DNA from 2 places in the Stenotrophomonas sp. SAU14A_NAIMI4_8 genome. Region 2 is predicted to be linked to the other one. Evidence: predicted binding sites of a transcription regulator. Region 2 holds the regulator's gene; the other holds the start of a gene.

Region 1 (10,391 bases), 510 kb from region 2:
TGTCGATTGCCATCCTGATCGGCAACCCGCTGACCACCTGGCTGGGCCAGCAGGTGAGCTGGCGCACCGCCTTCGCCCTGGTCAGCCTGCTGGCCATCGCCACCGTGGTGATGATTGCCCGCTTCCTGCTGCCCGATCCGGACGAGGTGCGCACCTCGCCCATGCGTGAACTGCGCGCCTTCAACACCACCCAGGTGTGGCTGGCACTGGCGATCGGTGCGGTCGGCTTTGCCGGCATGTTCTGTGTGTTCACCTATCTGGCCCCGACGCTGGTGCAGGTGACCGGCGTGGCCGAATCGTGGATGCCGCTGGCGGTAGGCGTGTTCGGCATTGGCGCGATCATCGGCAATATTGCCGGCGGCTGGCTGGTGGACAAGTTCCACTTCAAGGCCGCCGCCGTGGTGCTGGCCTGGTCGATCGTAATGCTGCTGCTGTACCCGGTTGCAGCGCAGTCGGTGTGGTCCATCGGCCCGATGATCGTGACGGTGGGCACCATGGGCGCACTGGCGGCCGTGCTGCAGACCCGCCTGATGGACGTGGCCGGCGAAGCGCAGACCCTGGCCGCCGCGTCCAACCACGCTGCGTTCAACACGGCCAATGCACTGGGCCCGTGGCTGGGCGGCATGGCCATCAGCGCCGGCTTCAGCCCGGCCACCACCGGTTACGTGGGCGCGGCGACCGCCATCGGCGGCCTGCTGCTGTGGTGCGTATCGGTAATGGTGGACCGCCGCCGCAAGGCCGCCTGAGGCCCTGGACACAGCCCTTGCAGCTGGCAGGGCTGTGTCCAGCAGCTGGATTTGATCTCGCCACCGCATCGGGCTGACGGGGTCATCACAGGTGAAAGTGTGACGATGAATGCACCTTCCCCTGCCCCCCTTCCCCTCATGTCGGACACCGGTCATTTCGCCATTCGCGCCTTCGAGGCCGTCTTCAACATGGCCGGCGGGGTCGAACGCATCACGTCGCTGACGGTGACGTGCAACCATTGCGAAGCCACGACCTCGTCCACCGAAGGCAATCTACTGCACCTGCCGGGCGGCACCCTGTTCCGCTGTGAAGACTGCGGCTGCCATCAGGCCGTGAGCAATGCACGCGTGGCCGACTGGCAGCCGCGCGTGCTCGGCGTATGAACATGGACACGTCACTGACCGGCGCACAGCGACGGATCCTGCAGGCCATTGCCGATGCGGAACAGGTAGACAGCGACGCCGCAACCTGGGCGGTCGCCGCAGGCCTTGCCGTACAGGCCGAGGACGGTGACATCGACCTGACCCCGCGAGGACGCGACGTGCTGCAGGCACATCCGCCGCGCTGAGGCAGCGACGGAGCGGTCATGCGACGTTTCGTGCAGGCCTTCGTGGACGCGGACAGCTTCCCTGCTGCCCTGCCCGGTGACGTGGCCGCAGCACTGGCAACGGGAGATGCGCACTACAACATTGGCAAGGACGGCCACGCCTGGGTCTGGGCGGCCGGCGCCGCCGATGACGCGACCACGACAGTCGTTGCGGAAATGCAGTGGGGCCTGGTGCCGCGCTGGTCGAAACAACCGTCCACGCCCTACACCACCGTCACGGCCCGGCTGGAGCGCGCCCCGCGCAGCCGCATCTTTGCCGATGCCTGGAGCAAGCGGCGCTGCATCGTGCCGATGACGGGCTATTTCAAATGGGACCGGCAACGACGACAGCCCTGGCCCATGTTCGTGCAGCGCCAGGATGGCCTGGCCCTGCTGGCGGCGGGGCTGTGGGAACACTGGCAGGACGAGGCCGGCGACATGCGCGACACGTTTTCGATCCTGACCGATGGCAATCCGTCGATCCCGGCGCCGCTGTCTGCCGATGGGCCGGTGTTTGTGGAACCCGCGGCCGCGGCGGCCTGGCTGCGTGGCGAGCTGACCACCCCGGCGCAACTGCGACGACAGGCGCATACCGCCGTGCTGGAGGCTGCCTATGTCGGCCTGGGTATCCGCGACCCGCAACGCGATGATTACACCCTGCTGGAGCCGGTGAACCCCGATGCGCTGCGTGCCGACAGCGCGCTGCCCGATTGGGATGGCGATGCGCTGGATGACGATGCGTGAGCTACGGGATTGGGGTCAGAGCCCTTTCCGCTGGAAAGGGATCCGACCCCTTGAAAAACACATGGCGTGGATGTGGCTTGCGGCAGAGTGCAGCCATGCAGCACCGCCCCTCCCCTGCCCGCCATGATGCCGTCGCCCTGCAGGCAGGGCTGTTGGGCAGCGTGCTGGGCGTGGGCCTGTTCAAGGCGCTGGCGCTGTCGGGCGTAGTGTCCGGCTCGCTGATGGGCATGGGCCTGTGGCTGCTGGCCTGTGTCCTGCTCGGTGCATGGGCATTGGCCGCAGGCCTCGCTTGCCTGGCCCTGAGCCGACGCGTGTTCGTGCTGATGGTCGCGCTGTCGGCGGTGTTCGTGCTCTGCATTGCTTGATGCGCAGGCGCCTTCGAAAAAAAACCGAACCATTGCGCTAAAGCTTCGGCTTGCAGCGCCGCTACCCTCTTACTGCCTGCCGGGACTCTCTCCTGTGCAGACACGCCCGGCAGTCGGGCTTACGACGACTACCGGACTTCACAAATTGAACACACTGCGCCGCTTCAAGGTAGGCACCCGCCTTACCGCTGGTTTTTCCATCCTGCTGTTGATGATCGCCACCATTCTTGCGATCGCCCTGCACAGCAACTACAAACAGCGGCAACAGTTCGACAACGCGGTGAACGTACGCGTGACCCGCATGGGCGAGCTGTACGACATGCTGATCATCAACAAGGAACTGTTGCTGCTGCGCCGCGATATGCTGCTGCGCCGCGGCCAGGCACTGGACCGCGACCTGGCCATGGTGCAGGCGCAGACCGCGCGCTACGACCAGATCTGGCAGCACTTCACTGCGCGGCCAGCCACCAGCCCGCTGGCACAGACCATGCGTGACAAGGTGGCCGCGCACCAGCAGGCCACACAGGCCGCATTGGCCGAGCTGGACGCACGCATGCGTGCCGGCGATTTCGAGACCGCCGACACCCTGCTGCTGGACAAGGTGGCGCCGGCGGCGGCGCAATGGAACACGGCACTGAGCGAGTTCGCCGATCTGCAGCAGAAGCTGGTAGCGGAAGCTGCGGCGGAGATGCAGTCGCTGGCGGCGCGCACCACCGGTCTGCTGACCCTGTTCGGCGTGGCCAGCCTGGCGCTGGGCGTCCTGGCCGCGTGGCTGATCTCGCGCAGCCTGACCGTGCCGCTGGCACGCGTGCAGGCCTCGATCAATGCGGTGACCCGTGGCGACCTGAGCGTGCGCGCCCAGGATGACAGCCAGGACGAGGTGGGCCAGATGCTGCGCGCCACCGATGGCATGGTGCAGCTGCTGCAGCGCTTTTCCCAGCAGACCCGGCAGATGATCGACAAACATGCCGCCGAGGACATCACCCATCGCATGCCGACCGACTTCCCGGGCGTGTATGGCGAGCTGGCCGAGGGCATGAACACCATGGTATTCGAGCATCTGGACGCCATCGTGGATGCGATCGAGGTGCTGAACGAATACGCCCAGGGCGATCTGCGCCGCGACGCCCGGCGCCTGCCCGGCAGCCGCGCGATGCTGCATGAATCGATGGATGCGGCCAAGGCCAGTCTGCATGCGATCAACCAGGACATCCAACGCCTGGCCCGCGCGGCAGCGGCCGGCGACTTCAGCGCGCGCGGCGATGCCGGTGCCTATCGCCACGACTTCCAGCGCATGGTCGTGGATCTGAACCAGTTGATGGAAACCGCCGATGGCAGCCTGAAGGCCTTGTCGGTGGTGCTGGGCGCGATGGCCGAGGGTGACCTGAGCCGACGCCTGCAGGGCGACTACCAGGGTGTGTTCGCGGCCATGCAGCGCGACACCAACCGCACCGCTGAAAACCTGTCGGGCATCGTGCAACGCATCCAGACGGCGGCAGCGTCCATTGCCAGCGGCTCGGACGAAATCGCCGCCGGCAACGCCGATCTTTCGCGCCGCACCGAGAGCCAGGCGGCCAACCTGGAGGAAACCGCCGCGTCAATGGAAGAGCTGACGTCGACGGTGCGCCAGAACGCCGAGCATGCCCAGCATGCCAATGCCGCATCGCGCAGCGCCGGCGACGCCGTGCAGCGCACCGCCCGCGCGGTGCAGGATGTGGTGCAGGTGATGCAGCAGATCGACGCCTCGTCCCAGCGGATCGGCGAGATGGTGGGCCTGATCGATGGCATCGCCTTCCAGACCAACATCCTGGCCCTGAATGCCGCCGTGGAAGCGGCACGCGCCGGGGAACAGGGGCGCGGTTTCGCCGTGGTGGCCAGCGAGGTGCGTACCCTGGCCCAGCGCGCGGCAGCGTCGGCCAAGGACATCAAGGCGCTGATCGAGACCTCCGGCGAGAACGTGCAGGCCGGCATCGGCATTGCCCGCCAGTCGGAACAGGCCATCGACCAGCTGCGTACCGCCGCTGCCCAGACCGATACGCTGATCCAGCAGATCGCCCAGGCCAGCAGCGAACAGGCATCCGGCATCGAGCAGGTGAACCAGACCATCGCGCAGATGGACGAGGCCACCCAGCAGAATGCCGCGCTGGTGGAAGAAGCCAGTGCATCGGCGCGCGCCATGGCCGAGCAGGCCAGTGCGCTGGACCAGGCCGCAGCGACGTTCAAGATCGCAGCCGCTGGCGCACCGCACGCGACGTTGCAGCGCGCAGCGTAAGCACATGCCCTGCCCTGCCCAGCTGAAGGATTCAGTGGGCAGGATCGCAGGGGCGCACCGTGCAAGCCGACGCCACACCGCCTTCGCGCCGCCTGCGGCATGCTGGCGGTGTAGCGCCCCGACCGCCGTAACGATGTCCCGTACATGCCTGCCAGCCGTGATGAAGAACGAATGTCCACCCTCGCCGGCCTCAATGCGCTGGGCGAGATCAGTGGCGCCTCGCTGGACAGCCTGACCGAGCTGGCCACGCACACCTTCAACGTGCCGGTGGCGTTTGTTTCGCTGCTGCAGATCGACCGCCAGCGGCTGGTCTCCCGCCGTGGCCTGGCCATGTCGCAGACCCATATCCGCGATTCCATCTGCGCCAGCACGATTGGTTCAGCCGAAACGCTGGTGATCGACGATCTGCTGCAGCACCCGCGGCATGCCAGCAATCCGCTGGTGGCCGGCGAGCCGCACCTGCGTTTCTACGCCGGGGCGCCCCTGGTGGCGCGCAACGGCGTGGCCATCGGCGCGTTCTGCGTGATGGACGATGCACCGCGCACGCTGTCCGAGGCCGAGCGGCGGCAGTTGGAAACGCTGGCCCGGGCGGCCATGAACGAACTGGAGCTGCGCGCAATGAGCGGGCGCAGCGACCCGGTGAGCGGCCTGCCTGATCGCCAGCAGTTCATGCTGGACCACGATGCACTGGCCGAACGCGAGCCGGGAACCTTCATGCATGCGGTGCTGGTGGACGTGTTCGATACCGCCATTTCCACCGAGGCGGGACAGGTGCTGGGCATGGCGCCGCTGGAAACGCTGATTCGGCGCACCGGCGTGCGCCTGAAGGTGGCACTGGACGGGCTGGCCCAGGTCTACCATGTGGGCGTGGCGCGCTTCGCCTTCGTGCTGGAGCTGGAGCAGGCCAGTGCGGTGGAAGCCCTGCTGGCCGAACTGCAGGCACGGGTGACCCGGCCGATGATGGCCGCCGAAGTGCCGATGTCACCCGGCTTCCACGCCGGCGTTTGCGAGCTGACCCTGGGCCAGCACAGCGCGGGAGAAGTGATCCGCCGCCTGCTGGTCGGGCTGAGCGCGGCGGTGTCCGCCCGCGCCCCTTTCCGCTGGTACTCGCAAGGCCACGATGCCAGTACCCGCCGCGGCTACCGGCTGGCCACCGACGGGCGCACGGCGCTGCAGCAGGACGAGTTCCATCTGGTCTACCAGCCCCGCTTCCGCGCCCGCGACCTGCAGCCCGTCGCGGCCGAAGTGCTGATCCGCTGGAACCACCCGCAGCTGGGACCGGTCAGCCCGGCCGAGTTCATTCCGGTGTTCGAACGCACCGCATTGATGCACGGCATTACCGACTGGGTGGTGGACCGTGCACTGGACCAGCTTGCACGCTGGCACGCCGATGGCCTGCTGCTGAACCTGTCGATCAACTACTCGGCCCGCGACATGGCCCGCGAAGGCGCGGCCGAGCGCTTGATCGCCGGGATTGACCGGCGCGGCCTGGCCTGCACGCAGGTCGAGGTGGAGATCACGGAAAGCCAATGGCTGCGTGCCGATTCGCAGCAGGGCGTACAACTGAAGCGGATGGCCGATGCGGGCATCCGCGTGGCGGTGGACGACTTCGGCAGCGGCTACAGCAACTTTGGTTACCTGACCGAACTGCCGATCAGCACGCTGAAGCTGGACAAGTCGCTGATCGATCGCCTGTGCCTGGACAACCGGTCCAGCGTGAAGGTGGAAGCGATCATCGGCCTGGCCCATCGCCTGGGCTACAGCGTGGTGGCCGAAGGCGCCGAGAGTGCCGACCAGGTCAGCCGCCTGCGCGCACTGGGCTGCGATGAGATCCAGGGATTTGCCCTGGCCCGGCCGATGGATCCGGATCAGCTGTTCACCGGCCACAGCCGTCCGCTGCTGGGTGCCCACCTGGCCGGTTGAACCACTGGCGCGCGCCGCGCGTCGCTATACTGCTCCTGCCCAGACGCGATGCCGGATTGCCTGCGATGCCCTCACGAATCGACTTCCGCACCTCGCTGGACCTCGCCTGCCAGTTGACTGGCATGCGCGTGGCGCTGGTGGGCGAAATAACCGATGCGCACTGGCGGGCCGTGCAGAGCGTTGACCGCGCCGGCCTGGGCATCAGCAACGGCATGGTGCTGGACATCAACAAGACCTTCTGCAGGGACGTGAAGGCCCAGCAGTGCCCGGTCTGGTTTGCCGACGCACACGCCCACCCGGATTTCCAGCACAGCCCGGTACCCGGCCTGTATGGTTTCCGCAGCTATATCTCCGTGCCGATCACCCTGGCTGACGGCAGCATCTTCGGTACGCTCTGCACGCTCGATCCGCTGCCTCGGCCGGTGGACGAGAGCCATGTGGCGGCGCTGACGATGCTGGCGCGGCTGGTGGCCGCGCAGATCGATGCCGTGCACAGCCACGACGCCGATGCGGAACTGATCGATGGCCTGAAGCGTGATGGGACCAGCCGCGACGCGCAGTTGGCCGAATCCGAGCACAACAACGCCGAGCTGCTGCGGGTGGGCAAGGAGCGCGAGGAGTTCATCGCGGTGCTGGCCCACGATCTGCGCAACCCCGTGCAGGCCATCCGTGCCGGCGCCGACCTGCTTTCGCTGGGCGCGCTGAGCGTGGCGCAGCAGAAGGTGCTGGAGCACATCAACGACAGCACCGACCGCATTGCCGAGCTGATCGATGTGACCCTGGATTTCGCCCGGGGCCGGCTGGGCACCGGCATTGCCCTGAAGCTGGAAGACTGGTCCGATCTTTCCGGGGTACTGGCCGTGGCCTGCCGCGAGGCCATGCGTGCCTATCCGCAGCGCCGTTGCGAGGTGGATCTGCAGTTGCCGCCGGTGTTCCGCTGCGACGGTGCGCGCCTGTGCCAGCTGCTGGCCAACCTGGTCATCAACGCCGCCGTGCATGGCACCGCCGGGGAACCCATTCGCGTGACCGGCCGCAGCGAGGGAGACGGCCTGTGCATCGAGGTGGCCAACGCCGGGGTGATCCCGCAGGCGCAGCTGGCGGCGTTGTTCGAGCCGTTCTCGCGCCCGCAGGAGAAGCGCCTGGATTCCGGCCTCGGCCTGGGGCTGTATATCGCCTCGCAGATCGCCAAGGCCCATGGCGGCACCCTGTCGGTGGCCAGCGCCAGCGATTCGGGCACGGTACTGACCCTGCGCCTCTGAAACGAAACGGCATTGCCCGAACGGGGGATGCGTGTCGAAGTGTTGCAAATGCTAATATTTCTCATTTGCAGCCACCCCCACACTGCCCATGCCCGTCAATTTGCCCCGCCGCCGCGCCCTGTGCGCCGCGCTCGCCCTGCCCTTGGCTATTGCCGCACACACTACCCACGCCGCCGATAGCCCGCCTTCCAGCGTCCAGGACCTGGACAAGGTAGAGGTGCGCGGCCGCGCACAGACCCTGTACCGGGCCGACGACGCCGCCGTCGGCACCCGCACCGACACGCCCCTGGCCCTGGTGCCGCAGTCGATCCAGGTGCTGCCGCGCGAACTGATCGATGACCAGGCCGCCCGCCAGGTGACTGATCTGTACCGCAGCATCAGCGGCATCAGTTTCTTCAGCTACGCCGGCGTGACCCTGCGCGGCTTCCGCCAGGAAAACGTGCTGTACGACGGCCTGCGCGGCGATCCCTACGCCGGCTTTTCGGTGCCGCAGCTGTTCAACATCGAACGGGTGGAAGTACTGAAGGGCCCGGCCGGCGCGCTGTACGGCGGCGGCGATGCCGGCGGCGTGATCAACTACGTGACCCGCAAGCCCAAGGCCAGCGCCGAGCGCCGCATCGAGCTGCAGGTCGGCAACGAGGACTTCCGCGCCGCCTCGATCGAAGGCACCGGCCCGTTGAACCGCAGCGGCAGCGTGCGCTACCGCGCGGGCCTCTATGGCGATACCGAATCGGGCGTGCGCTGGAACACCGACAGTGAAAGCGTGATTGGCGATGCCTCGCTGGCCTTCGACGTGGGCGACAGCGGCGAGCTGGTGCTGCAGTTCACCGATATCACCCAGAACCTGGGCGGCAACCGCCTGCGCGGCGTGCCAGTGGACGACAACGGCACCTTCCTGACCGACCGCCGCTGGAACCACAACGAAGCGAGCGATTTCCTGGACATGCGTGCCAAGGTGGCGCTGGCGCAGTACCGCTTCGCCCCCACTGACGCGCTGGACGTGGACGTGGCGGCGCGCTGGTTCAAGAACAGCGAACACCAGATGTACCACGAGCCGATGGGGCTGATCGACCGTGACGGCGACGGCGTGGCCGAGTGGATGACCCGCCAGCTGCGCAACCAGATCCGCGACAACGACGCGGTGACCGCCAACGCCAATGCGGTGTGGCGCACCCGCACCGGCGGCATCGAGCACAAGGTGCTGTTCGGCGCTGATGTGTACCAGACCGATGCGGACTTCACCGCGCAGACCGCCAACAGCGCCGACCTGGCCCGTGGCGCAGGCCCGGTGCAGGGCATCGACTTGTTCAACCCGGTGTACGGCGCCAGCACCTGGCATGACTACAACCTGGCCGCCCTGCCCTGGCGCAGCACGTCCACCCGCAGCCAGCGCTACGGCGGCTACCTGCAGGACGAGCTGACCCTGACCCCGCGCTGGCACGTGCTGGCCGGCCTGCGCTGGGACGGCTTCAAGGACGAAGACCGCATCGCCCACAGCAGCGTGGATGGCAACGACATCAGCTGGCGCCTCGGCAGCACCTTCATCGTGCGCGACGGCCTGAACCTGTACGCCAACGTGGCCAGTGGTTTCGTGCCGCAGACCGCGGCGAACCAGAATTCAGCCGCCGGCGGTCCGTTCGATGCCGAGCGCAGCAAGCAGTGGGAGGTGGGCATGAAATCGCTGCTGGCCGACCGGGTAACACTGAACCTGGCCGCCTACCGCATCGACCGCAGCAACATCGTGCAGGCCACCGGCGAAGTGGTGGGCGGGGTGAACCAGCTTGCCGCGCTGGGCCTGGTGCGCAGCACCGGCATGGAGATGGACCTGCTGGCCGACGTGACCGAACGCTGGGTGCTGAACCTGACCTACGCCTACAACGATGCGCGGGTGAAGGATGCCGGCCCGAACGGGATCACCAATGCCTCCGGCGACCGCTTCGCCAATGCGCCGCGCAACAAGCTGGGCCTGTGGACCCGCTACGACCTGCCCGCCCTGCATTCGGCCGTCGGCTTCGGCGCCGATTACGTGGGTGAGCGCGTCAGCCTGGACGGCCAGCGGGTGAAGCCTTATGCCGTGTTCGACATGAGCTGGAAGACCACGTGGCAGCAGTGGCAGTTCCAGGCCAACGTGAAGAACCTCTTCGACAAGGTGTATGCGGCCAGCGGCTTCATCGAGCGCAATGGCCACTTCCCCGGCGAGCCGCGCCGGGTCTACCTGCAGGCGGCGTACAGTTTCTAATGCCGTCGTGACCACCCGGCGGCGTGTAGAGCATGCACACACGCCGTCGGGTACGCTGTGCCACCTTCCTGCCCTGAGCGGCCATGCACGCCTTTTCCCTTCCGGTCTCTGCGCCCGAGCAGCTGGCGTACCGTCTGCTGCAGGACAGTGACTGGGCACAGACCGCGCAGGCCGCGCAGATGCCGGCCGAACTGCGCACCGTGCTGGCCATGGTGTTCGATTCACCCGAGCCGATGTGGATTGCCTGGGGCCCGCA
Region 2 (10,391 bases):
GTGGCCGCATCGTGGACCGCGCTGTACGTGGCCTTCCGGCTTCGCGCGCAGAACACCCGCAATGTTGATCGGCTGACCGCCGCCGGCCTGCTGGGCTTGGCCATCGTGGGCATGCATTACACCGGCATGGCCGCCGCCCGCTTCCCCGAAGGCAGCGTGTGTGGTGCCGCCGTCGGCGACGGCCTGCGCAGCACCTGGCTGGCGGTGATGGTGGTGGTGCTCACCGTGGCCATCCTGGCGGTGGTGCTGGTGGTGTCCTGGCTGGAACAGCGGGTGGAGGCGCAGCTGCTGCGGCTGCGCAATTCGCTGCTCAGCACCTCGCTCACCGACGCCCAGCAGGAACTGACCCAGGCCGCCCTGCACGACCCGCTTACCCGCCTGCCCAACCGCCTGCTGCTGCAGCGCCGGATCGTGCAGGCGCTGGCCGAGGCCGAACAGCGCGGCAGCCGCTTCGCGGTGATGTTCATGGATCTGGACGGCTTCAAGCAGGTGAACGATGCCTATGGCCACCAGGCCGGCGATGCCCTGCTGGTGGCCGTGGCCGAGCGCACCCGCCAGCTGCTGCGGCCCAACGACATGCTGGCGCGACTGGGCGGTGACGAGTTCGTGCTGGTGGTGCGCATCGAACATGACGAGGACCTGCCGACCTTGGCCCGGCGCATCCTGGAAGCGGTGGGCGGCGGCCCGCTGCTGCCCGACAACGAACTGCAGGTGACCGCCAGCATCGGCGTTGCCATCTGTCCCGACCACGCCGCCAGCGAACGCCAGTTGATGGCCTTTGCCGATGCGGCGATGTACCAGGCCAAGGAATCGGGCCGCAACGCCTTCGTGCTGTTCTCCGACTGGATGAACGACAGCGCCGAACAGCAGTTCCGCCTGCTGGCCGACCTGCGCCGGGCGATCGGTACCGACCAGTTGTTCCTGCACTACCAGCCGAAGATCCGCGTGGCCTCGCAGGCCGTGGCCGGCGCCGAGGCACTGATCCGCTGGCGCCATCCCGAACAGGGCCTGATCCCGCCGGACCGCTTCATTCGCCTGGCCGAGCGCAGCGGTGCCATCCACGATATCGGTCGCTGGGCGCTGGAACAGGCCTGCCAGCAGTTGCGCCGCTGGCACGATGCCGGCCATGACGGCTGGTCGATGTCGGTGAACCTGTCGCCGGTGCAGTTCAGTTCGCCGCACCTGCTGCGCGATGTGGAGGACGTGATCGAACGCTACGCCATCACCCCGCGCCACCTGGTGCTGGAAATCACCGAAAGCACGGTGATGCGCGATACCGACACCAGCCTGCGCCTGCTGCAGAGCCTGTCGGCGCTGGGCGTGGGCATTTCCATCGACGATTTCGGCACCGGCTATTCCAGCCTGCTGTACCTCAAGCGCCTGCCGGCCACCGAAATCAAGATCGACCACGCCTTCGTGCGCGATCTGGAACACAGCCCGGAAGACGTGGTGATCGTGTCGGCCATCGTGGCGCTGGGCCACGCGCTGGACATGGACATTGTGGCCGAGGGCGTGGAAACCGCCCCGCAGCGCGCCTATCTGGAACGGCTGGGCTGTGACTACCTGCAGGGCTACCTGCTGGGCCGGCCGGTGGACCCGGCCCGCTTCATGCAGCTGCACGACCTGCCGCGGCCGCGGGTGGAACTGGCCAACCCACCGCCGCGCTGACGCGCCCGCCCGCCGGGCATGGCCCGGAGCTACCACCCTGCTCTGGTAGGTGCCAACCTTGGTTGGCACTTCTCACCCCGCCGGGCACGGCCCGGCGCTACCGCCATCTTCCGGTGGGTGCCATCCGCCGGGCATGGCCCGGCGCTACCGCCCCTGCTCTGGTGGGTGCCAACCGCCCCCATCCTGGTGGGTGCCAACCTTGGTTGGCACTGCTCTACCGTCACGGAACAGTTCTTGCACGCACCCCGGCACTCCCCGCCGTAGTGCACCGCGATGTCCGAGAACGAAGACGCAGGCGAAAAAACCGAACAGCCAACAGAAAAACGCCTGCGTGACGCCCGTGAACAGGGCAACATCCCGCGTTCGCGCGAGCTGGCCACCGTGGCAGTGTTCGGCGCGGCGGTCATCGCCATCATGGCCACCAGCAGCTCCATTGCCGCCGGCGGCCATGCCTGGATGCGCGCCGCGCTCAGCCCCGAGCCGGCCCTGTGGCAGAACCCGCAGGCCCTGTTCGGCCACTTCGGCTGGCTGTTCCTGCGCCTGATGATGGCCTGCTGGCCGCTGCTGGTGGTCTGCTTCCTGGCCAGCTTCCTGTCGCCGCTGGTGATGGGCGGGCTGCGCTGGTCGAACAAATCACTGATGCCCGACCCCAAGCGGCTCAGCCCCATCGCCGGCCTGAAGCGCATGTGGGGTGCCGAGGCCGTGGCCGAGTTCACCAAGTCGCTGCTGCGCGTGGGCTTTGTCGGCGCCGCGGCCGCGCTGGTGTTTGCCAGCAGCTTCGATGCCCTGCGCGGCCTGCTGCACCAGCCGCTGGAATCGGCCATCGGCCATGGCCTGGCCTTCACCCTGAAGCTGCTGCTGGCCACCGCCGGCGCCATGCTGCTGCTGGGCGCCATCGATGCGCCTTACCAGCGCTGGAACTGGATGCGCAAGCTGAAGATGACCCGTGAAGAGCTGCGCCGGGAAATGAAGGAAAGCGAAGGCAGCCCCGAAGTGAAGGGGCGCATCCGCCAGCTGCAGCAGCAGATGGCCAACCGCCGCATGATGGAAGCGGTACCCACCGCCGACGTGGTGGTGGTCAACCCCACCCACTACGCCGTGGCCCTGAAGTACGAAGGCAGCCGTATGAGTGCCCCCACCGTGGTCGCCCTGGGCGTGGACGAAACCGCCCTGCGCATCCGTGAAGTGGCCGACGGCAACAAGGTGGCCATCGTCTCGGCCCCGCCTTTGGCACGCGCCTTGTATCGGGAGGGTCAACTCGGCAAGGAAATTCCCGTGAGACTGTATTCAGCCGTCGCCCAGGTGCTGTCCTACGTCTACCAGCTGCGCGGCTGGCGGACCGGCCCGATGCCGTCCACTCCCCACATCGATGTGGATGAATTCGGCACTGGAGGCCGCCCATGAACGCCCAGACCTCTGGTTTCAACAGCCGCCGCGTGCTCGACATGATCCGCCAGGGTCTTGGCGCGCCGCTGATCGTGCTGGCCCTGCTGGCCATGGTGGTGGTGCCGCTGGCCGCCCCGGTGCTGGATGCGCTGTTCACCTTCAACATCGCCATCTCGTTGATGGTGCTGCTGGCGGTGGTCTACGTGAAGCGCCCGCTGGATTTCACCATCTTCCCCATCGTGCTGCTGGTCACCACCATGCTGCGCCTGGCGCTGAACGTGGCCTCCACCCGCGTGATCCTGCTCAACGGCCAGAACGGCCACGAAGCAGCCGGCAAGGTGATCGCCGCCTTCGGCGAGTTCGTGATCGGCGGCAACTACGCGGTCGGCATCGTGGTCTTCGCGATCCTGACCATCATCAACTTCGTGGTCATCACCAAGGGCGCCGGCCGTGTTTCGGAAGTGACCGCCCGCTTCATCCTGGATGCCATGCCCGGCAAGCAGATGGCCATCGACGCCGATCTGAACGCCGGTTTGCTGACGCGTGAAGAAGCCAAGGCCCGCCGCGAGGAAGTGCGCGAGGAAGCCGACTTCTACGGTGCAATGGACGGCGCCAGCAAGTTCATCCGCGGCGATGCGATCGCCGGCATCCTGATCCTGTTCATCAACATGCTGGGCGGCCTGGCCGTGGGCGTGCTGCAGCATGGCATGCCGTTCGGTGAAGCGGCGGCCACCTACACCCTGCTGTCCATCGGTGACGGCCTGGTGGCGCAGCTGCCGGCCCTGCTGGTGTCCAGCGCCGTGGCCATGCTGGTCACCCGCGCCTCGCGTTCGCAGGACATGGCCCAGGCCATGACCGGCCAGGTGTTCGGCCAGTACCGCGCGCTGGCCATCACCGCCGGCATCATCGGCCTGGTCGGCCTGGTACCGGGCATGCCCAACGTCGCTTTCCTGACGCTGGCCGCGATCCTGGGCTTCATCGCCTGGAAGCTGTACCGCAAGACCCAGCTGCCGGCCGACGATGCCGCCGCCAAGGCCGGCGAGAACGGCCCGGTGAATGCTCTGGGCCGCCCCGCCGCGCCGGCACCGACCGCCGAACTGAGCTGGGACGAACTGCGCCCGGTCGACCCGCTGGGTCTGGAAGTGGGCTACCGGCTGATTCCGCTGGTGGACAGCAACCAGGGCGGCGAGCTGATGGCGCGCATCAAGGGCGTGCGCCGCAAGCTGACCCAGGACGTCGGCTTCCTGATTCCCTCGGTGCATATCCGCGACAACCTGGAACTGGCCGCCAACGCCTACCGCGTGCTGGTGCACGGCGTGCCGGTGGCCACCGCCGAAATCCATCCCGACCGCGAACTGGCGCTGGACCCGGGCAGCGCGCTGGGCCCGCTGGACGGCATTGCCGGCAAGGACCCCGCCTTCGGCCTGGATGCCACCTGGATCCAGCCGCACCAGCGCGCACAGGCCGAAACCCTGGGCTACACCGTGGTCGACCCGGCCACCGTGGTTGCCACCCACCTGTCGCACCTGATCCGCGAACACGCGCCGGAACTGCTGGGCCACGAAGAAGTGCAGCACCTGCTGGCCAACCTGGGCAAGAGCGCGCCCAAGCTCGTCGAAGATCTGACGCCCAAGGCGCTGCCGCTGTCGGCGGTGGTGCGCGTGCTGCAGAACCTGCTGGTCGAACGCATTCCGATCCGCCAGCTGCGCAAAATCGCCGAAGCGCTGGTCGAGCACGCCCCGTCCAGCCAGGACCCGGCCACCCTCACCGCTGCCGTGCGCAACGCGCTGGGCCGCTTCATCGTGCAGGAGATCGCCGGAATGTCGGCGGAGCTGCCGGTGTTCACCCTCAACCCGCAATTGGAACGTGTCTTGCAGGAGTCCACGCAGGGCAACGGCGCCGCGCTGGAACCCGGACTCGCTGAGCGACTGCACCAGAGCCTGGCCGAATGTGTCAGCAAGCAGGAAGCCCGCAACGAGCCCGCGGTTGTGCTGGTACCAGGCCCGGTGCGCGCCGCGCTGGCCCGCCTGGTCCGCCACAGCGTTCCGTCGCTGTCGGTCCTGGCCTACAGCGAGGTGCCGGAGGACAAGCGCCTGAAGCTGGTCGGAACGATCAGCTGACGCCGCCCACCGCAGCGCCAGAAAACAGACACCACTCTTCAATTGCAGCAACCGACAGATTCCAAGGGGAACCCGAACCGTGCAGACCACCGACCACCCGCGTTCTCCGACCGCCAATCCGCCGTCTTCGACCCGTGATCACAGCATGAAAATCAAACGCTTCGTCGCCGCCGACATGCGCTCGGCCATGAACCTGGTGCGCAAGGAACACGGGCCCGATGCCGTGATCCTGTCCAACCGCCGGATCGAAGAAGGCATCGAAATCGTGGCCGCCGCCCATTACGACGAAGGCGTGGTGCAGCGCGCACTGGATGCCTCGCGCCGCGATGTCGCGCCGCCGCCGGCACCGAAGCCGCGCACCGCCGCCGATGCCGTCATCGCCGCGGTCACCCGCCGCCGCAGCGCCACCCCGGCGCCGGAACCGATCGCGGCCACCACCTCGGCCGTGGCCGCCCTGGCCCGCGCCGCCGTCGGTGCCACCGGCCGCACCCTGGACAGCGCCGACGAGATCGTGCCGACCCGCGGCAGCACCGGCTTCGCCGACACCCTGGCCCGCGCCAGCGTCAACGAACCGGCACTGCCGGAACAGATCTTCGCCCCGTTCGCCCAGGCCATCGTCGCCCCGCCGGCACCTGCCGCTGAGGCCGCCGCGTCGGCCCCGATCAACCGCGCCCGCTTCCTGATCGATCCGCCGCACGACGAGCCGCAGGACACTGCCGCCCTGCCGCCGCCGCTGCCGATGACGGCCGAGGCGCCGACGGCCGCCGTGATCGCCGCCGAGCCGGCGGTGACCGCCGAGCAGCCGATCCCGGTACTAGCCGAAGCCACGCCGCAGCCCGAGCCCGCCCCGCAGCTGATGCCGGCGCCGGTGGTGACCGTGGTGGCCCAGGATGACGCCGAGATCCGCCAGCTGCGCCAGGAAGTGGCCGGCATGCGCCAGGTGATCGAGCGCGAGATGAACCGCTTCACCGACGAACGCCTGCGTGGCAACGCAGTGCGCGGTGCGGCGCTGGACCTGATGGACGAGTACGGCTTCGATGCCGGCCTGGCCCGCGATGTGGCCATGCAGATTCCGGCGGAAACCGAGGCCCACCGCGGCCGCGGCCTGATGCTGGGGCTGATCTCGCGCAAGCTGCCGATCGCCCCGGTCGATCCGCTGGAAGAAGGCGGTGTGATCGCCCTGGTCGGCCCCACCGGCGCCGGCAAGACCACCACCATCGCCAAGCTGGCCTCGCGCTTCGCCGAAAGCCACGCCGCCCGCGATGTGGCCCTGGTCACCACCGACACCCTGCGCGTGGGTGCCCGTGAACAGCTGTACGGCTACGGCCGCCAGCTCGGCATCGCGGTGCACGAAGCCAACAGCGGCACCGACCTGGACCAGCTGCTGGAACGCCTGAAGGACTACAAGCTGGTGCTGATCGACACCGCCGGCCTGGGCCCGCGCGACCGCGCGCTGGCCGCCCAGCTGCAGTGGCTGCGCGCCGCCCGCCAGGTGCGCACCCTGCTGGTGCTGCCGGCCAACACCAGCTTCGGCGACATGGACGAGGTGGTCCGCCGCTTCGGCGCGGCCAACCTGCAGGGCCTGGTGCTGAGCAAGCTGGACGAGACCGGCCGCTTCGGCAACGCCCTGTCGGTGGCCGTGGACCACCAGCTGCCGATCACCTGGGTGACCGACGGCCAGGACGTGCCGGACGACCTGCACCGTGCATCTGCAGCCAATCTTGTACTTCGCCTTGAAGATTTGCGCCGAGCGGCCGATATGCCCTGCAACCCGGAGTTGAACCATGCCGTCGCGTGAGTACGCCAAGCTGACCACCACCTTCCCGCTGACGGCCACCCGCAGCGAGCCGCTGGGCCCTGTGCGCACCATTGCGGTGACCGGCGGCAAGGGCGGCGTGGGCAAGACCAACGTGTCGGCCAATCTGGCCGTGGCGCTGGCGGGCATGGGCAAGCGCACCCTGTTGCTGGACGCCGACCTGGGCCTGGCCAACATCGACGTGATCCTGGGCCTGAACCCGACCTTCACCCTGGCCGACCTGGTGGCCGGCCGCTGCTCGCTGGACGATGTGATCATCGAAGGCCCCAACGGCGTGCTGGTGGTGCCGGCCGCGTCGGGCCGCCGGCACATGGCCGAACTGGCCCCGGCAGAGCACGTGGGCCTGGTCAACGTGTTCTCCGAACTGGAACGCGAGCTCGACATCATGGTGGTGGACACCGCCGCCGGCATCAACGACGGCGTGCTGACCTTCTGCCAGGCCGCGCAGGACACCGTGGTGGTGGTCTGCGATGAGCCGGCCTCGATCACCGACGCCTACGCGCTGATCAAGGTGCTGTCGCGCGAACGTGGCGTGGACCGCATCCAGGTGGTGGCCAACATGGTGCGCGACCCCAACGAAGGCCGCGTGCTGTATGAAAAGCTGACCCGCGTCTGCGAGAAGTTCCTGGCCGATGTCTCGCTGAACTACCTGGGCTGCGTGCCGCAGGATGACTGGCTGCGCCTGTCGGTGCAGCGCCAGCAGCCGGTGGTGAAGGCCTACCCGTCCAGTCCGGCCGCGCTGGCGATCACCGAGATCGCCCGCCGCACCGCGCGCTGGCAGGCCCCGACCGAGCCGCGCGGCGGCGTTGAATTCTTCCTGGAACGCATCCTGAAGCAGCGCGGGGTGACCGCATGAAAGGCGCAGCCCAGTACAAAGAGGTGCAGCGCGCCTCGGCCACCGACGTGATCGTGCAGCACTCGGACCTGGTGCGGCGCATCGCCCACCACCTGGCCGCGCGCCTGCCGGCCAGCGTGGAAGTGGACGACCTGATCCAGGCCGGCATGATGGGCTTGATCGAGGCCTCGCGTAGCTACGACGCCGACCAGGGCGCTTCGTTTGAAACCTATGCCTCGATCCGCATCCGCGGCTCGATGATCGACGAGATCCGCCGCGGCGACTGGGTACCGCGCTCGGTGCACCGCCGCGCCCGCGATGCCGCCGCCACCATCCGGCGCCTGGAACAGAGCAGCGGCCGTGCCGCCAGCGCCACCGAAGTGGCCGCGGCCATGGAAATGCCACTGCCCGACTACCTGCGCCTGATGGAAGACGCCTCGCGCGGCCAGGTGCTGAGCCTGGAATCGCGCATCGAAGACCAGGGCGAGCTGGACACCATCGCCCAGGGCGGCCCCACCCCGCAGCAGGTGCTGGAGCGCGGCGAATTCGGGCGCGAACTGGGCAAGGCCATCGGCCACCTGCCCGAACGCGAACAGCTGGTGCTCTCGCTCTACTACGAGCAGGAACTGAACCTGAAAGAGATCGGCGCGGTGCTCGGCGTGAGCGAATCGCGGGTCTGCCAGATCCATGGCCAGGCAGTGCTGCGCCTGCGTGGCCGACTGAAAGTCTTCGAGGCGGCCGACGCCGGCCTCGAGAATTGAACAACAAAGGAACTCTGCTTTGAACAAGAACATGCGCATCCTGATCGTTGACGACTTTTCGACCATGCGTCGCATCGTCAAGAACCTGCTGGGCGATCTGGGCTTCACCAATACCGCCGAAGCCGAGGACGGGCATGCTGCGTTGTCACTGCTGCAGAGCCAGCCCTTCGATTTCGTGGTGACCGACTGGAACATGCCCGTCATGACCGGCATCGAACTGCTCAAGGCCATCCGCGCCGACGCCAAGCTGAAGACCCTGCCGGTACTGATGGTCACCGCCGAAGCCAAGCGCGAGCAGATCATCGAAGCGGCACAGAACGGGGTGAACGGCTACATCATCAAGCCGTTCACCGCGCAGACGCTGGAAGAGAAGCTGGGCAAGATCTTCGAACGCCTGGCGGCCAGCGCCTGATGGATACCACGGTCGACAAGAGCGCCCTGGCCCTGCGCCTGCAGGAAGCACTGGATGCACTGGAAGCGGGCGACGAGAGCGCCTGGCGCCAGCGCATCGACAGTCTGGTGGCCGCGCGCACCCAGCCGATGATGAGCGGCCTTTCGCGGCTGGCCCGCGAACTGGGCCAGGCCCTGGGCGAGCTGCCGACCGTGCCCGACGAAGCCGGCGAGCTGGACGACGCCTGCGCGCGCCTGGACCACGTGGTGGCCATGACCGAACAGGCCACCCACCGTACCCTGGACCTGGCCGAAGAATGCCGCGCCCTGACCGAACAGCTGCGCGCCGATGGCCTGCAGCCGGGCCAGGACGTGCAGCTGGAGCGCATCCGCCACAACCTGACCGAGATCGCCCTGACCCAGAGCTACCAGGACCTGACCGGGCAGATCATCCGTCGCGTGGTCGGCATCGTCCGCCGCGTGCACGAAGGCTTCGGCGCGCTCGGCCTGCCGCCGGAACAGCATCGCACCGACCCGGAACTGGCCGGGCCGGCACTGAAGGGACTGGACCGCCACGCGGTCTCGCAGAACGACGCCGACGATCTGTTGTCGGACCTGGGGCTGTAAGCATGAGCGCGGTTGCCGACGACATCACTGCCGATTTCATCATCGAAGCACAGGAGATCCTCGATCGCCTGGGCGAACAGCTGGTGTCGCTGGAACAGGCACCGCAGGACAGCGAACAGCTCAATGCCGTGTTCCGCGGCTACCACACGCTGAAGGGCGGCGCCGGCTTCCTCGGCATCACCGCCATGGTCGAGCTGTGCCACGCCGCCGAAGAAGCACTGGGTTCGGCCCGTGCCGGCCAGGCCGTGCTGCAATCGCACCACTTCGACGCGGCGCAGCAGTCGCTGGATTACCTGCAGTCCATGCTCGACGCCGTTTCATCCGGCACCGAGCCGGGTTACGCACCGCCGGAACTGATCGCCCAGTTCGACGTGCATGGCGGCGCCGCACCCGCGACCAGTGCCAGCGCGGCCGCGGCACCGGCTGCCGGCGGCAGCGACCTGATCACCGACGATGAGTTCGAAGCGCTGCTGGACCAGTTGCACGGCGGCGGCGCGCCCACGGCCGTGGCCCCGGCGAAGAAGGCCGACGATGGCCTGATCAGCGAAGACGAATTCGAAGCGTTGCTGGACCAGCTGCATGGCGGCGCCGCACCCGGCAGCAAGCCGGTGGCTGCAGCGCCGGCCCCCACGCCGGCGACGCGCCCGACGGCGACCCCTGCCGCTGCGCCGGCCAAGCCCGCCGCGGCCAAGCCGCTGGCCGAGGCCGAACACACCGTGCGCGTGGACACCAAGCGCCTGGACGCCATCGTCAACCTTATCGGCGAACTGGTGCTGTCACGAAACCGC

Evidence for each region. Region 2 encodes FliA, which starts transcription of late flagellar genes. Its sites were predicted from a motif close to TAAAGTTTNNCNNNCNNNGGCCGATAA; they were not measured.
Region 1: a site for FliA is predicted at 2,481-2,507, ahead of C1930_RS12095 (methyl-accepting chemotaxis protein). Genes of this name have one in related genera too.

Annotation. Positions count from the first base shown of each region.
Region 1 is NZ_CP025999.1:2,611,577-2,621,967, forward strand. It holds gene C1930_RS12070 (MFS transporter) at 1-746, shown strand, start outside; gene C1930_RS12075 (hypothetical protein) at 852-1,130, shown strand; gene C1930_RS12080 (hypothetical protein) at 1,127-1,315, shown strand; gene C1930_RS12085 (SOS response-associated peptidase family protein) at 1,334-2,077, shown strand; gene C1930_RS12090 (hypothetical protein) at 2,173-2,442, shown strand; gene C1930_RS12095 (methyl-accepting chemotaxis protein) at 2,588-4,714, shown strand; gene C1930_RS12100 (EAL domain-containing protein) at 4,886-6,637, shown strand; gene C1930_RS12105 (GAF domain-containing sensor histidine kinase) at 6,703-7,896, shown strand; gene C1930_RS12110 (TonB-dependent siderophore receptor) at 7,985-10,135, shown strand; gene C1930_RS12115 (PAS domain-containing sensor histidine kinase) at 10,219-10,391, shown strand, end outside.
Region 2 is NZ_CP025999.1:2,102,738-2,113,128, reverse strand. It holds gene C1930_RS09735 (bifunctional diguanylate cyclase/phosphodiesterase) at 1-1,668, shown strand, start outside; gene flhB (flagellar biosynthesis protein FlhB) at 1,942-3,072, shown strand; gene flhA (flagellar biosynthesis protein FlhA) at 3,069-5,174, shown strand; gene flhF (flagellar biosynthesis protein FlhF) at 5,320-6,972, shown strand; gene C1930_RS09715 (P-loop NTPase) at 6,959-7,846, shown strand; gene C1930_RS09710 (RNA polymerase sigma factor FliA) at 7,843-8,586, shown strand; gene cheY (chemotaxis response regulator CheY) at 8,606-8,998, shown strand; gene C1930_RS09700 (protein phosphatase CheZ) at 8,998-9,603, shown strand; gene C1930_RS09695 (chemotaxis protein CheA) at 9,606-10,391, shown strand, end outside.